Regions from separate parts of the Calidifontibacter terrae genome, predicted to be linked through region 2. Evidence: predicted binding sites of a transcription regulator. Region 2 holds the regulator's gene; the other holds the start of a gene.
The links. Region 2 encodes HrcA, which represses chaperone genes, less so after heat shock. Its sites were predicted from a motif close to TTNGCACTCGNNNNNNNCGAGTGCNAA; they were not measured.
Positions count from the first base shown of each region.

Region 1: a site for HrcA is predicted at 4,151-4,177, ahead of groL (chaperonin GroEL). Genes of this name have one in related genera too.

Region 1 covers NZ_BAAGZF010000007.1:478,478-486,623, forward strand. Annotated here, with positions in the region: gene ACYU98_RS13875 (pyridoxal phosphate-dependent decarboxylase family protein) at 1-681, shown strand, start outside; gene ACYU98_RS13880 (hypothetical protein) at 759-2,228, shown strand; gene ACYU98_RS13885 (DUF3263 domain-containing protein) at 2,366-2,650, shown strand; gene ACYU98_RS13890 (SDR family oxidoreductase) at 2,652-3,398, opposite strand; gene ACYU98_RS13895 (YbaK/EbsC family protein) at 3,457-3,999, shown strand; gene groL (chaperonin GroEL) at 4,300-5,925, shown strand; gene ACYU98_RS13905 (FAD-dependent oxidoreductase) at 6,198-8,146, shown strand, end outside.
Region 2 covers NZ_BAAGZF010000001.1:506,151-514,296, forward strand. Annotated here, with positions in the region: gene nadA (quinolinate synthase NadA) at 1-407, opposite strand, end outside; gene ACYU98_RS02455 (hypothetical protein) at 583-867, shown strand; gene ACYU98_RS02460 (tryptophan-rich sensory protein) at 864-2,303, shown strand; gene ACYU98_RS02465 (NUDIX hydrolase) at 2,319-3,203, opposite strand; gene ACYU98_RS02470 (DUF3097 domain-containing protein) at 3,222-4,100, opposite strand; gene hrcA (heat-inducible transcriptional repressor HrcA) at 4,212-5,216, shown strand; gene dnaJ (molecular chaperone DnaJ) at 5,226-6,350, shown strand; gene ACYU98_RS02485 (16S rRNA (uracil(1498)-N(3))-methyltransferase) at 6,347-7,087, shown strand; gene ACYU98_RS02490 (PhoH family protein) at 7,149-8,146, shown strand, end outside.

The sequences.
Region 1 (8,146 bases), on a different contig from region 2:
GCCGGGACCACCAACTTCGGCATCATCGACGACATCGCCTCGGTGGCCGACGTCTGCGCGGAGTTCGGCATCTGGCTCCACGTCGACGGCGCGTACGGCGGTGCCGGTCTGGCGGCGCCCAGCATCCGGGAGAACTACGCCGGGATCGAACGGTGCGATTCGTTCATCGTCGACCCCCACAAGTGGCTGTTCGCACCGTTCGACTGCTGCGCGTTGCTCTACCGCGACCCGGTGCTGGGCCGTGCCGCCCACACCCAGCACGCGTCGTACCTCGACGTTCTGACCGACTCCTCGGACTGGAACCCCTCGGACTTCTCGGTGGGACTGACCCGACGCGCCCGCGGCCTGCCGTTCTGGTTCTCCCTGGCGGTCAACGGAACCGACGCCTACACCGCAGCGGTCGAGCAGACCCTGTCGATCGCGCGGTTCTCCGAAGACGAGATCCGGCGCCGGCCCTATCTGGAACTGGTCCGCGATGGCCAGTTGAGTGTGGTCGTCTTCCGACGCCTGGGATGGGCACCGGCCGACTACCAGCGGTGGTCTGACGAGTTGCTGGCCCGCGAAGAAGGCTTCGTGGTGCCGACCTCGCATGACGGCGAGACTCTCGCTCGATTCGCGATCGTCAACCCGCGCACCAGCAAGGAAGACATCCTCGCGATTCTCGACTCCATGGCCGACTGACTCATCGCGTCACTAGGCTCGCTGCACGGAGAATAAGAAGCGGAGAAGAAGGGGCGGGGCGAAGAGGAGTGGCGAGGATGAGCGGTTCGGGCGTGGTGTTTCCGGTCAGCAACACCGACCGGATGGCCGATGGCGAAGAGTTGCGGCGCAGCTCGGCCGCCTTCGGCCGTGGCGTGATCAGTGACGCGTTGGAGTCGGTGGATCCGGTGGGGTCCGAGGCGGTCCTGCGCGACACCGGGTGGCGACGCGACTACCACCGCCACTTTCGCCGGTTGGTCGAGGCATCCGCTGCGGATTCGCAGGCCGCCGTCCGGGTCGCCCGCGCCGGTCTGAGCGCGGCGAACGATCGGATGCGCTGGCTGCCCGAGCCGGCAAGCCACGACCTGGATCTTGCGCAGGCGTTCGGCAACGCTGACCCGTTGGGATCCGAGCGGGTCGTTGGCCAAGGGGAGCGTGAAGAGCGGCTCTCGTTGCCCTACAAAGGAACTCGGCTCGAGGGATCCGCCCTGCTCGCGCGGCTGGACGAATGGGTCACCGGCGGCATCATTGAACCTGGGGTGCGCGACGCCGTCGCGGCGGTGCTCGACAACCCGCAGTGGCTCGATCTACGCGGCCGCGCCTTCGCGGTGTTGGGCGCAGGCGCCGAGATGGGGCCGCAGCGCTCGTTGTTGCGTTGGGGTGCCGAGGTGATCGCGGTCGATCTGCCCCGGCCGGCCCTCTGGCGCTCCCTGATCGACCAGATGCCGCAGTCGGCGGGGTCGTTGATCGTGCCGACCACGGCCGGGCCGGGTGACCTGGCCGACCGCGCGGGCGCGGACCTGTTGCACGACCTGGGCCGCGTGGGCCAGTTCTTGGAGTCGATCCAGGGCCCGATGGTGCTCGGCAACTATGTCTACGCCGACGGCGGAACCAACCTTCGCCTGTCAGTGGCCACCGACACTTTGGCGCTGCGGCTGCTGCCGCGCGGCGACGTCAGCCTGGCCTATCTCGCCACACCGACCGACACCTTCGTGGTGCCGCCGGAGGCGGTGGCCCATGCCAACGCGGCGCTCGACCGTGCTTTCCTGCGGCGGGCCCGCGGACCGCTACGGGCGATGTCGCGTGGCAAGCTGTTGCAGCGGCAATACCCACCTGCGGAGGCTGCCGGGATCAGCGACAGCGTGGTTATTCAGCAGGGGCCCAACTATCTGCTCGCGAAGCGACTGCACCGCTGGCGGGCAGCCGTGGCCGCGACCGACGGCCACCTGGTGTCGATGAACATCGCCCCGCCGACCCGAACGAAGTCGGTCACCAAGAACCGCGCCCTCGCCGCGGCCTACGCGGGCGCCCACCGGTTCGGCATCGAGGTCTTCGAGCCCGAAACCTCAAACACGTTGATGGCCGCGCTGCTCATCCATGACCTCAACACCGGTGGCTTCGGTGCCCACGGCGACGTGTGGCGGGCCGAAGCGGCCGGCGCGGCGCACGGCGGGCTCTGGCGCACCCCGTACGACCCCCGCTCAGCGCTCGGGATCGCCGCGATGTTGGGGGTTGCCGGCGCATTCTGAGCAGTTTTGGCGGGGGAGTGAGACCCACTGTTCACATTCGTCACATGACACGCACGCCAAATGACAACCGTGTCATTCACCTCGTAGTATCGGTCGGGCACCACCCGGAACGTCCAGGCCAACTGCAGGAGGAATCCATGAGCGCTGCCGAACAGGCTTCGACCGTGTCGGTCGGACTGTCCGAGCGGGATCTGCGCATCCTGGAACTTGAGCGCAACTGGTTCAAGATGCCCGGCTCCAAGGAAGACGCAATCCGCGAGCAGCTCGGGATGAGTTCGACCGCCTACTACCAGGCCTTGAACGCGCTTATCGACACCGAAGGCGCGCTCGAACACGACGCCCTGCTCGTCAAGCGGCTGCGCCGGCTGCGGGCCGGTCGCATGCGCCAGCGCAACGCGCGCCGACTAGGATTCGACGACTAGTTCAGACGCCGCCGGTGAGCAACACGCCACCGTCGATGGTCAGCGTCTGACCGGTCATCCAGGCCGCGTCGTCCGAGGCGAGGAACGCGACCACGGAGCCGATGTCCTCCGGCTCGCCAAGACGCTTGAGCGGGTAGGCCGCGGCCACCTTCTCCTCGCGTCCCGCATAGAGCGCTTCGGCGAACTTCGTCTTCACCACGGCGGGCGCGACGGCGTTGACCCGGACCTTCGGGCCGAGCTCGACCGCGAGCTCCTCGGTCAGGTGAATGACCGCCGCCTTGCTGACGCCGTACATCGCAATGCCGGGGGCGGGCCGCAGGCCAGCCACTGAGGCGATGTTGACGATCGACCCGCCGTTGTCCTTCATCCACTCGGCGTGGACGAGCTTGACCCACTCCAGCGCGGCAATGACATTGACCTCGAAGATCTTGCGCGAGGCCTCCGGCGCGACGTCCAACAGACCGCCGTAAACCGGGTTGATGCCGGTGTTGTTGACCAGAATGTCGAGGCTGCCATGGGTGTCGATGGCATGCCGGACGACCTGCTCGCGGTGCGCGGGATCGTCGGTCTTCCCGGCAACGTACGACGCCTGCTCGCCGATGCTGGCGACAGCCTCCTTCAGCGCGTCCTCGCCGCGGGCGGTGATGACGACGTTTGCACCCTCGGCGGCCAATCGCTGGGCGACGGCGAGGCCGATTCCGCGGCTGGCCCCGGTGACAATTGCGGTCTTACCTGAAAGTCGGTTCATGTTTGCCATCATGGCGGACAGGGATTCGTGTTCGACACCCGTCCACCCAAGGAGAGTCATGACTGACGCCCGTCCCGACGCCCGAGGCGCCCTGACCTGGCGGCCGCTCGCCGACGCCCCTGGCCTCGTTGCCCCGCCGGTCGCCGCGGCTGGGGTCGACGGGCTCCTCGTCGCCTCGATCGATGAGACGCTCGCCGACACCGCCGCCTTCTGTGCGGCCTACGGCGTCGATCTGGCCGTGTCAGCGAACTGCGTTGTGGTGCAGGGGCGCCGCGGCGAGGTGACAACGACCGCAGCCATCGTGGTGCTGGCCACCGACCGAGCCGACGTGAACAAGGTCGTTCGCAAGCACCTCGACGTCCGCAAGATCAGCTTTGCCGACCAGGCCGCCACCGAAGCCGACGCCGGGATGACGTCGGGCGGGATCACTCCGATTGGGCTGCCCGGCGACTGGCCGATCTTGGTCGACTCCGCGGTCGCCGCGGCGCCGGAGTTGGTGATCGGGGGAGGCGCCCGCGGCGCCAAACTGCTGGTCTCCGGTGCCACCTTGGCAGCGCTCCCGAACGCCCAGGTTCTTGACTTGACGCTGCCGTCGGAGTGAGCGAACCCGCCGAACTGCTCTCAGCGAGCCAAACCTGTCCGATCGCACCTGCTGGATGCGCAAGGCGATCGGTTGGTCGCCGCGCGCGGCGTTGCGACTGATCGACCGCTGAGACGTTTGCACTCTCCGCCCTAGAGTGCCAATAATGGCGTTAGCACTCTCATGTGCAGAGTGACAGACAATGTGGTCGTACGACGAGGGTCGCGCGCGCGGACGACGTAGGTCCGCGGCCGGTGGGACCCGTCCGTCGCGGGCGTCGGACGACCAACTCGCTACGCAATGTGTGGGAGGAACCACCACATGGCAAAGATGATTGCATTCGATGAAGAGGCACGCCGCGGTCTCGAGCGGGGAATGAACATTCTCGCCGACGCCGTTCGCGTCACGCTCGGCCCGAAGGGCCGCAACGTCGTTCTGGAGAAGAAGTGGGGCGCCCCCACGATCACCAACGACGGTGTCTCCATCGCCAAGGAGATCGAGCTCGAGGACCCGTACGAGAAGATCGGCGCGGAACTCGTCAAGGAAGTTGCCAAGAAGACCGACGATGTTGCCGGTGACGGCACCACCACCGCCACCGTCTTGGCTCAGGCCATGGTGCGCGAGGGTCTGCGCAACGTTGCCGCGGGTGCGAACCCGATGGCGCTGAAGCGCGGCATCGAGGCGGCCGTTGCTGCCGTCTCGGCGACGCTGCTCGACCACGCCAAGGAGATCGAGACCAAGGAGCAGATTGCTGCTACCGCGTCCATCTCCGCCGCTGACCCGCAGATCGGCGAGCTCATCGCTGAGGCGATGGACAAGGTCGGCAAGGAAGGCGTCATCACCGTCGAGGAGAGCAACACCTTCGGTCTCGAGCTGGAGCTCACCGAGGGCATGCGCTTCGACAAGGGCTACATCTCGGGCTACTTCGTGACCGACACCGAGCGGATGGAGACCGTCCTCGACGACCCCTACATCCTGGTCGTCAACTCCAAGATCTCCTCGATCAAGGACCTCCTGCCGCTGCTGGAGAAGGTCATGGGCTCCGGCAAGCCGCTGGTCATCATCGCCGAAGACGTCGACGGCGAAGCCCTCTCGACCCTGGTCGTCAACAAGCTGAAGGGCACCTTCCGCTCCGTCGCCGTCAAGGCGCCGGGCTTCGGTGACCGTCGCAAGGCCATGCTCGGTGACATCGCCATCCTCACCGGTGGCCAGGTCATCTCCGAGGAGGTCGGCCTCAAGCTGGAGACCACCGAACTCGACATGCTCGGCCGGGCCCGCAAGGTCGTTGTCACCAAGGACGAGACCACCATCGTCGAGGGAACCGGCGACGCCGACCAGATCGCCGGTCGGGTCAGCCAGATCCGCGCCGAGATCGAGAACAGCGACTCCGACTACGACCGCGAGAAGCTGCAGGAGCGCCTGGCCAAGCTGGCCGGAGGCGTTGCGGTCATCAAGGCGGGCGCGGCCACCGAGGTCGAGCTCAAGGAGCGCAAGCACCGCATCGAGGACGCCGTTCGCAACGCGAAGGCTGCCGTCGAAGAGGGCATCGTCGCTGGCGGTGGCGTCGCCCTGCTGCAGGCCAGCAAGGACGCTTTCGCCACCCTCTCCCTGGAAGGTGACGAGGCCACCGGCGCGAACATCGTCAAGGTCGCTTCCGAGGCTCCGTTGAAGCAGATCGCCCTCAACGCCGGCCTCGAGCCCGGCGTCGTGGTCGAGAAGGTTCGCAACCTGACCCCGGGTCACGGCCTGAACGCGGCCACCGGCGAATACGTCGACATGGTTGCCTCCGGCATCATCGACCCCGCCAAGGTGACCCGTTCGGCACTGCAGAACGCGGCGTCCATCGCGGCGCTGTTCCTCACCACCGAGGCCGTTATCGCCGACAAGCCGGAGAAGTCGGCCCCGGCCGCTCCGGGTGGCGACGAGATGGGTGGCATGGGCTTCTAGTCCTCATTGCCGCTCCCTCGCGGTTGGAACCCCTCGGCGCTTGCGCCGGGGGGTTCCATGCGTTCGGTGGCGTGCGCCTTGCGCGCAGTGGGAGTCCCTGCAGCGCACTCGCGACGTTTGGCCTCAGCGCGCCCCGAGCGCAGCCCAGTTGTTTCCCCCATGAGCGCGAAGACACGCCGCGGAACTCGCCGGTGCGGTCGAATCGACCCTCAATCCTACCGGCCGGTAATAAGCTGGTGGTCGCCGCGCCCGCGGCCCTGACAAGGAGAACGATGGACCAGCGAAGCGACGCGACCTACCCGCACCTGCTCTCACCGCTGACCATCGGCTCGGTGACTTTGCCGAACCGGGTGGTCATGGGCTCGATGCACACCGGCATGGAGGATCGCGCCAAGCATGCCGATGAATGGGCGGCCTACTTCGCCGAGCGAGCTCGCGGGGGCGTTGCGCTGATGATCACCGGTGGCACCGCTCCGAACCGGCAGGGCTGGCTGCTGCCGTTCGGGTCGTCGCTGGCGCGCAAGGGCCAACTGGCCCACCACCGAAAGGTCACCGACGCGGTGCACGAGGCGGGCGGAAAGATCGCCTTGCAGATTCTGCACGCCGGTCGCTACGGCTACCACCCGCTGATCCGGTCCGCGACGACGACCAAGTCGCCGATTTCACCGTTCAAGGCACACCGGCTGACCAGCTTCGAGGTGCAGCGCACCGTGCGTGATTTCGCCCGTACGGCGCAGTTGGCCCAGGCGGCCGGCTACGACGGCGTCGAGATCATGGGCTCCGAGGGCTACCTGATCAACCAGTTCCTCGCCGAGCCCACCAACAACCGCACCGACAAATGGGGTGGCAGCGCGAGCAACCGGATGCGGTTCCCCGAGGAGATCGTGCGGCAGACCCGCGACCGGGTCGGCGCAGACTTCCTGGTGATCTATCGCCAGTCGCTGCTCGACCTGGTGAAGGGCGGACAAGACTGGGACGAGACGGTGGAGTTGGCTGGCCGTATCGAGCAAGCTGGCGCATCGGTGATTAACACCGGTATTGGCTGGCACGAAGCCCGCATCCCGACCATCGTGACCTCGGTGCCTCGGGCCGCCTTTGCCGGCGTCACCGGTGCGCTCAAGGCCGAGGTCGGCATCCCGGTCATGGCCTCCAACCGGATCAACGACCCCGAGGTCGCCGAGCAGATCCTCGACGCCGGCCACGCTGACCTCATCTCGATGGCGCGTCCGCTGCTGGCCGACCCCGAGTTCGTGAACAAGGCTCGCGAGGGCCGCGCTGACGAGATCAACACCTGTATTGCCTGCAACCAGGCGTGTCTTGACCACACCTTCGAAAACAAGCGCGCCAGCTGCCTGGTGAATCCGCGCGCCGGCCGCGAGACCACGCTGAACTTGCTCCCGGTTCCGCCGCAGCGCCGCCAGACGGTGGCCGTTGTCGGGGCGGGCCCGGCCGGTTTGGCGGCTGCCGTTTCCTGCGCCGAGCGGGGCCACCAGGTGACCCTTTTCGAGGCGCGGGACGAGCTCGGTGGTCAGTTCCGATTGGCCATGCAGGTTCCCGGCAAGGAGGAGTTTGCGCAGACGCTGCGCTTCTACACCCGCCGGCTCGAGGTGCTGGGCGTCACTGTTCGGACCGGTGTGCGGGTCGACGACGAGCAGCTGGCCGACTTCGACCACGTGGTGGTCGCGACCGGAGTCGCCCCGCGGCGCCCGGAGATTGACGGCATCGACCACCACAAGGTGGTGATGTACGACGAACTGCTGCGCGGCGAGCGCTCTGCCGGTCATTCGGTGGCGGTCATCGGTGCCGGTGGCATCGGTTTCGACGTCAGCGAGTTCCTGCTGCACGACGCCGGCGAGAGTCTCGAACACTGGCAGCGTCGGTGGGGCGTCACCGATCCGAAGCTGCAGCGCGCCGGCCTGGGGGAGAAGGAAACCGAGGCACCGCGGCGACAGGTCTTCCTGCTCCAGCGCAAGCCGGCCCCGTTGGGCAAGGGCCTGGGCAAGACCACCGGATGGGTGCACCGGCAGACGCTGAAGGATGCCCAGGTGTCGATGATCGGCGGCGTGTCCTATGACCGAATCGACGACGAGGGCCTGCACCTGAGCATCACTGACGCCGACGGAGCCGTCACCAGTCGCACTCTTGATGTCGACACCGTCGTCGTCTGCGCCGGCCAGGAGTCGGTGCGGGAACTGGTCCGCACCGGCGACCCCCGACGTAC
Region 2 (8,146 bases):
GCAGACGTGTTCACGTAGGTCACCACCGGAACGCCGGGGTGTTCGGCGCGCAGGGCTGCGATATCGGCCGGGGTGATGCTCTCGGCGAGCGAGCAGCCGGAGCGCAGGTCGGGCAGCAACACCCGCTTGGCCGGGTTCAACAGCTTCGCCGTCTCGGCCATGAAGTGCACGCCGGCCAAAACGATCGTTCCGGCCCGTACGGTCTGCGCCTCGCGGGCGAGGGCGAGGGAGTCACCAACGATGTCGGCGACGCCGTGAAAGACCTCGGGCGTCATGTAGTTGTGCGCGAGGATCACCGCGTCGTGGTCGCGCTTGAGCTGCTCGATCGCCGCGATCTCGGGCTCGAAGACGGCCCATTCGACCTCGGGGATGATGTTGCGGACCTTGTCGTACGTCGTTGTCGTCATGGCGACCCCTCGGCTAGTTCTGCTCACTGTGAGCAAAAGCTTAAGTTGAGCATAACAGACGGACGTTGGACAACGGATCACCGCTCGGGGGCGGCAGAAGTTACGTTCGATCCCGAGGAGCTGCGCCAAGAGTGCGCAGTAGGGATCCTGCGGATGGCGTGAAGGGGAGGCGTGGATGAACACGACGACACGACGACTCGCGAAGATGCCGTGGCTGCAACCGGTTGAGCGAGACCACCATCAAGATGCCCGCAGCTTCCGCCGTCGGCAGATCGTGACGGCGGCAACGATGGTGATCACCGGCACTGCGCGACGGGTCAAGGGCGGCGTCCAGTCGCCGATGATCATTCAGCTGATCTGGACCAGTGAGACGATCGTGGTGCTGCCGCCTTTGACACGATGGGCTGGGGCCGAATGGGCCCGGCTGACCGATCGACTGATCCAGGAGGCAACGGTATGAGCGAACGTTTGGCACTTGTGACGGGTGCCACCGGCTATGTCGGCGGCGAAGTGGCGCAGGAGTTGCTGCGTCGCGGTTGGCGCGTGCGCTTGCTCAGTCGTCACGCTGACGCCGTCCGTGACTTGCCGTGGGGTGGGCTGGTCGTTCCGGACGGTGAGCCCGCAACGCCCGGCCGTGCGCAGGTGGTGGAGGGCGACGCGACCGATCCCCAAGCTGTCGCCGAGGCGCTCGCTGACGTCGACGTCGCCTGGTATCTCCTGCACTCCATGGGTCAGGGTGATGACTTCGCGCAGGCCGAAGAGCGGATGGCGACCACATTTGCCGACGCGGCTCGCGCGCAACAGGTCTCACGCATTGTCTTCCTGGGCGGACTGCACCCGCGGGATGAAGAACTGTCCGAGCATCTCGCCTCCCGAGTCGCCGTCGGCAAGATCCTGCTCGACTCAGGTGTGCCAACTGCAGCATTGCAGGCCGGCGTCGTTATTGGGGCAGAGTCTGCGTCGTTCGTGATGATGCGCCATCTCGCCGAGCGGTTGCCGGCGATCGTCGCGCCGCGATGGGTCCGCAATCGCATCCAGCCGATCGCGGTGACGGATGCCGTCCACTACCTGGTTGCCGCCGCGGATCTGCCGCCCGACCTCAACCGCACCTTCGACATCGGGGGACCGGAGGCGCTGCGTTATGGCGAGATGATCAGCCGTTATGCCCGGGCCACCGGGCGCCTACCGCGCCCGGCGTTCATCGCGCCGGTGACCACCGCGAACCTTGGCGCGCGCTGGATCGGACTCGTCACGCCGGTGGGAACCGAGTTGGCGAAGCCGCTGGTCGGGAGCCTGTTGCACGACACTGTCGTTCAGGAACGCGACCTTGACGAGCTGGTGGGTCCGCCGCCGGGCGGAGTTCTGCCGTTCGATGAGGCCGTACGTCGGGCCGCGCCCCAGGATCACCAGCACCGCTGGGTCCGTACGCTCGCCGCCACGACAGCGGCCGTCGCGGCGACGGCCCTGGTTGGCGGGGCGGCGACTGACCCCTCGAGTAGGTGGTATCGAGAGCTGCGCACCCCGTCTTGGCAGCCACCTGCTGTTGCCTTTCCGTTGGTCTGGACTGCGCTCTACACCGATATCGCCCTGGTTTCCGCCCTCAGCCTGGCTGACCTCGCCGAGACGGGGCGATCCACCGAACGGCGTTCGTACGCAGTCGCATTGGGGGCGAACCTCGCTCTCAATGCGGGATGGAGCATCCTGTTTTTCGGCCGCCACCGGCCAACCACGGCGGCGTTCGAGGCTGTCGCCCTCGCGGTGAGCAGCGCAGATCTGGTTCGCCGCTCTCGCGCAGTGTCACCGGAGAAGGGCGCGGTGCTGGCGCCGTACGCGCTGTGGACCGGATTCGCGGCTGTGCTGACCGCGCGCATCGGATCGCTCAACCGTCGCCGCTGACCTGGCTGGGTTGACTCAGCGAGCGCGCGGCAGCGGGAGTTTGGTTCCGGCTTGCAGTCGCTCGGCGTGAACCTCGCGCCGGAAGCGGTAGAGGCGGGCTGGGCGACCACCGGTGGAGTGGTCGATCTCGTCGGTCTGCTCGACCAACTGGTGTTGGTTCTCCACGACTCGGCGGAAGTTCTGTTTGTGCATGGTCTGCCCGGCGAGCGCCTCGACGACCGCCTGCAACCGACCGAGGGTGAACGTCGGCGGCAACAACTCGAACACCACCGGCCTGTATTGCAATGTGGAGCGCAGTCGGGAGAGCGCGGTGGCCAGGATTCGCCGGTGGTCCATCGACATTCCACTGCCAGTGTCGATGGATCGATCTGCGGCAGAAGGAGATTCGTCGACCAGCCCAGCTTCCCATAGCAGTTCGTAGCGTTGTAGCACCAGCTCCGGTCGCCAGAGGTCTGGGCCCGTGGCGAAGAGATGATCGGCCCGCTGCGCGAGGTCGCTGCCGACTGTGGCCAAACTCGCGCGCAGCTCACGGCAGAGGTCGTCGGAGGCGGGTGAGCGGCGGTCTTCCCACGGCAGTAGCGCATAGACAGGCCGCCAGCCGGGATCGGCGGAGGGCCGGGTCAGGCCGAGGTAGGAGATCGAAATCGACCGGGCGGCCGCGCTCGAACGGCCCAGGTCAGCGAACGTGTAGAGCTGTTCGATGTGACCCAGGGCCTGGCCGGTCTGTTCCTCTGCGAAGGCGCGCACACCGTTCTGCAACGAATGGTGGTCGGTGCGCAGCGGCCCGGACGGTAGGTGCAGCGGCTCGCCCGCGGCGAGCACCATGGGTTCCTCGCCCACCGACAGGACCACCGCAACCAGTTCGGCGGCGAGTGCGGCGGCGGAGATGTCGTGGGGCACGGGCTTAACCGTAATCGGTCAGACCGGGGCGGTGACGAAGTCGATGAGCTCCTCGACGCGCCCCAGGAGTTCGGGCTGCAGATCGGCGTACGAGGTGACGGTTCCCAGGATCCGCTTCCACCCGCGGGCGACGTCGGCCTGGGTGTTATGCGGCCAGCCGAGTTCGGCCAGGATGCCGTGTTTCCAGGAGGTGCCGCGCGGGATCACCGGCCAGGCCTCCCACCCCAGGCGCTCGGGCCGAACGCTCTGCCAGACATCGATGTAGGGGTGCCCGAGGATCAACACGTGATCGCGGGCCTGGGGCACCTTGCGGGCGACCTGGACGATCCGGTCTTCCTTCGACCCGGTCACCAGGTGGTCGACCAGCACCCCCATCCGGCGCTGCGCCGTGGGGTTGAAGTCGCGGATCACGCTCGCCAGGTCATCGACCCCGTCGAGCATCTCGACGACGACACCTTCAACGCGCAGGTCGTCACCCCACACCTTTTCGACCAGTTCGGCGTCGTGTTTTCCCTCGACGAAGATCCGCGAGCCGAGGGCGACACGCGCCTGCTGGCCGGCCACGGCCACCGAGCCACTCGCGGTGCGGGAGGTCGCCTGCCGGGCGGCCGAAAGTGCTTGAGCGTCAGCCGGTTTCGGCCGTACGAGGGTGGCGGGACGACCGTCGATCAGGAAGCCTGCGCCGAGGGGGAACGCCTTGAGTTTGCCGCGTCGGTCTTCCAGGTGGACGACGTGCATGCCGCCGGCCTTCTCCACCCGTACGACCGCGCCGACATAGCCGGACTCGGCATCCTCGACCACCAGGTCTTTCTCCGCGGGGACATCGACCGAGCGGCCGCGCTTGGGTGCGCGCCAGTCGCTGGAGAGGATGTCGCTGCCGTATCGGTCGTAACTCACCGCGCCACCGTAGGACGCGATGAACGTCACCCGGGAGGGGACACGCCCGAGCGCGCGGACGACGTAGAATTGGCACTCGATTGTCCAGAGTGCCAAACGGCGGGAGGTGCCATGAGCGAGGAACGACGACTTGATGTGTTGCGCGCGATCGTGCAGGACTATGTCGCCACGTCCGAACCCGTGGGCAGTAAGGCGCTGCTTGATCGCCACCACCTCGGGGTTAGCGCCGCCACGATCCGCAACGACATGGCGGCGTTGGAGGAGGAGGGGCTGATCAGCGCCCCGCACACCTCCGCTGGACGGGTGCCTACCGATGCCGGCTACCGGCGGTTCGTTGACCGGATCGACAACATGAAGCCGCTGTCGCGCCCCGAGCGCGGCGCGATCGAGACCTTCCTGGAGCAGGCGGCCGATCTGGACGACGTCGTCGACCGGACCGTACGACTGCTGTCGTCATTGACCCAGCAGGTCGCGGTGATGCAATACCCGACGCTGAATCGGGCGACCGTTCGCCACATCGAATTGGTGTCGTTGACCGAGATGCGGTTGATGACGGTGATCATCCTGTCGACCGGCCGGGTTCACCAACGGGTCGTCAGCGTGGCTCACGACCCGGCCGCGGTCGATCGCCTTCGCACGATCGTCAACGAGCAGGTCCAGGGGAAGCACCTCGCCGACGCGTCGGTGGCGTTGCTCGACTGGGGCGCAACCACTCAGTCTGAGGCGAATGAACCGCTGCGGTCTTCGGTGGCCGGCATCGCAGCCGCTCTTGGCGACGAGCGTGAAGAGCGAGTCGTGATGGCTGGAACGGCCAATCTGGCGCGCGCCGGCGGCGACTTTGCCCGCTCCGTCGGCCCAGTGCTCGATGCGCTGGAAGAACATGTGGTGCTCCTGCGGTTGTTCCAGCAGATGGCCGCCGACGACATGGTGATGGTCAGCATTGGTGAAGAGAACACCGTTCAGGGGCTGGAAGGCCTGGGCAGCACCTCCATCGTCAGCACCCGCTACACCGCGGGCGGTCTGGGAGTGCTGGGCCCAACCCGGATGGACTACCCGACAACGATGGCGGCGGTTCGCGCTGTCGCCCGCTACGTGTCCGAGATCCTCGAGCAGTAAAGGAAGTTCGTGAACGACTACTACGCCGACCTCGGCGTGACCAAGGACGCCTCTCCGGAGGAGATCAAGCGCGCCTACCGTAAGCAGGCCCGCCGATTGCACCCCGACGTGAACCCCGGCCCGGAAGCGGAGGCCGAGTTCAAGAAGATCTCGCAGGCCTACGAGGTGTTGTCCGACGCCGACAAACGCCAGCAGTACGACATGGGTGCCGATCCGTACGGCGGTGCCACCGGCGGTTTCGGCGGCAACTTCAGCTTCACCGACATCATGGACGCGTTCTTCGGTGGCGGTGCCGCTGGTGGCTCCGCAGGTCCGCGATCGCGCGTGCAGCGCGGCCAGGACGCCCTCATCCCGCTGAACGTCGACCTGTCGACTGCCGTCTTCGGCAGCAACGAAGACCTGTCGTTCGACACTGCCGTGCTGTGTGAGACCTGCCAGGGCGACGGTGCTCGGCCGGGCACCGGACGGCACACCTGCGATGTCTGCCACGGCGTTGGTCAGGTGCAGCAGGTCCAGCGCACCTTCCTGGGCCAGGTCATGGCCACTCGCCCCTGCGGCGCGTGTCGTGGGGTCGGGGAGATCATCGAGTCCCCGTGTGTCGACTGCTCCGGCGAGGGCCGTCGCCGCGACCGCCGTGTAGTGACCATCAAGATCCCGGCCGGTGTCGACACCGGCACTCGCATTCAGCTGACCGGCGAGGGCGAAATCGGCCCCGGCGGCGGCCCCCACGGCGACCTGTACGTCGAGATCCGGGTGCGCAAGCACGCCACCTTCCAGCGTCAGGGCGACGACCTGCACTGCTCGGTCGACTTGCCGATGACGGCCGCTGCCCTGGGCGCGAGCCTGCCGCTGGAGACCCTCGATGGGCAGCGCGACGTCGCGATCGAGGCCGGCACCCAGCCGGGCGACGTGATCACCCTGAGGGGCCTGGGGGTGACCCACCTGCGGATGAACACTCGCGGTGACCTTCATGTCCACGCGAACGTCCGCACTCCCACCAAACTCGATGCGGCACAACAGGATCTGCTGCGTCAGCTGGCGGAGGTCCGCGGTGAGGAGACGCCCGAGGCGAACTTCCAGCGCGCGGACAAGGGGCTGTTCGGCAAGATCCGCGACGTCTGGGCGGGCAAGTGACCGCACCCCTGTTCCTGCTCGACGAGGGCCGGCTGGCGAATGTATTGGCCGGTCAGCTCGTCGCGTTGGAGGGGGCCGAGGGGCGCCATGCCGCCACGGTGAAGCGGCTTGCGCCGGGGGAGCAGGTGCTGCTCGCCGACGGCTCCGGAACGGTCGCTGACGGGGTTGTGGTCGCGGCCGGCAACGACCGGCTGGACGTGCGGGTCGAGGCCGTGGGCGATGCCTCACCCGGTCTGCCCCACGTCACGCTCGTTCAGGCCTTGGCCAAGGGTGACCGCGATGACCAGGCAATCGAGGCCGCCACCGAACTCGGGGTAGACGTGGTCGTGCCTTGGCAGGCCGAGCGGTCGATCGTGCAGTGGAAGGGCGAACGCGGCGCGAAGGCGGCGCGCAAATGGGAGCAGGTCGTCCGAGCGGCTGCCAAGCAGTCCCGCCGGGCGACGGTGCCTACCGTCGCGCCCTTGCTTGCTCGCGGTGGTCTGACCCAATTGTGTTCGGACGCAACGGTGTTGGTTCTCCACGAGGATGCTGAGACTTCCATCTCGTCGATCGAGGTCGGCGCCGAGCCGGTAGTGCTCGTCGTTGGGCCCGAGGGCGGCATCACCCCCACGGAACTCGACCTGCTCACCGCGGCCGGGGCACACACCGTACGGCTGGGTCCACATGTCCTGCGATCCTCCAGCGCCGGCCCCGCGGCGCTCGCCGTCGTGATGAGCCGTACGCGCTGGGCGCGCTGAGCCCCACCAGCGGGTTTTCCGGATGAACGCTGACCCGCCGGACCGTAGAATGGGATACACGATGACAGACAGCGACCATCAGACCCTTGCGACCTCCCACACCGTCACGATCCCGCCAGACGTGCAGATGGTGCAGTTGCTCGGACCCCGCGACGAACTGCTGACCACGATGGAGCGCGCGTTCCCGCGACTGGACATCCACGTGCGCGGCAACGAACTGCACCTGCAGGGTGACCCCGGCGACATGGCCCTGGTGGAAGACCTGCTCGATGAGCTGGTCACCATCGTCGACGGTGGACACCCGCTGAATCGCGATGCCGTCGAGCGCTCCATCAGCATGCTGCGCGGCCACACCCAGGACCGTCCCGCCGATGTGTTGACGATGAACATTGTCAGCAGTCGCGGCCGCACCATCCGGCCCAAGACCGTCGGTCAGAAGGAATATGTCGATGCGATAGACAAGAACACGATCGTCTTCGGCATCGGACCAGCCGGCACCGGCAAGACCTACCTTGCAATGGCGAAGGCGGTTGCTGCGCTGCAGGCCAAGGAGGTCAAGCGGATCGTCCTGACGCGACCCGCGGTCGAGGCCGGTGAGCGACTCGGCTTCCTGCCGGGAACGCTGAACGACAAGATCGACCCTTACCTGAGGCCGCTCTACGACGCGCTGCACGACATGGTCGACCCCGAGTCGATTCCGCGGCTGATGGCCAGCGGAACGGTCGAGGTTGCGCCGCTGGCTTATATGCGCGGCCGTACGATCAACGACGCCTACATCATCCTCGACGAGGCGCAGAACACTTCGGCCGAACAGATGAAGATGTTCCTCACCCGCCTTGGGTTCGGCTCGAAAATGGTCGTCACCGGTGACGTCACCCAGGTCGATCTGCCGGGCGGAACCATCTCGGGTCTGCGAACGGTGCAGGACATTCTCGAGGGTGTCGACGACGTGCACTTCTCCCACCTGACCGCCCAAGACGTCGTGCGCCACCGCCTGGTGGGAGCGATCGTGGAGGCCTACGGCGTCTATGACGCCAAGGGCCGCTCCGGCCCGCGTCG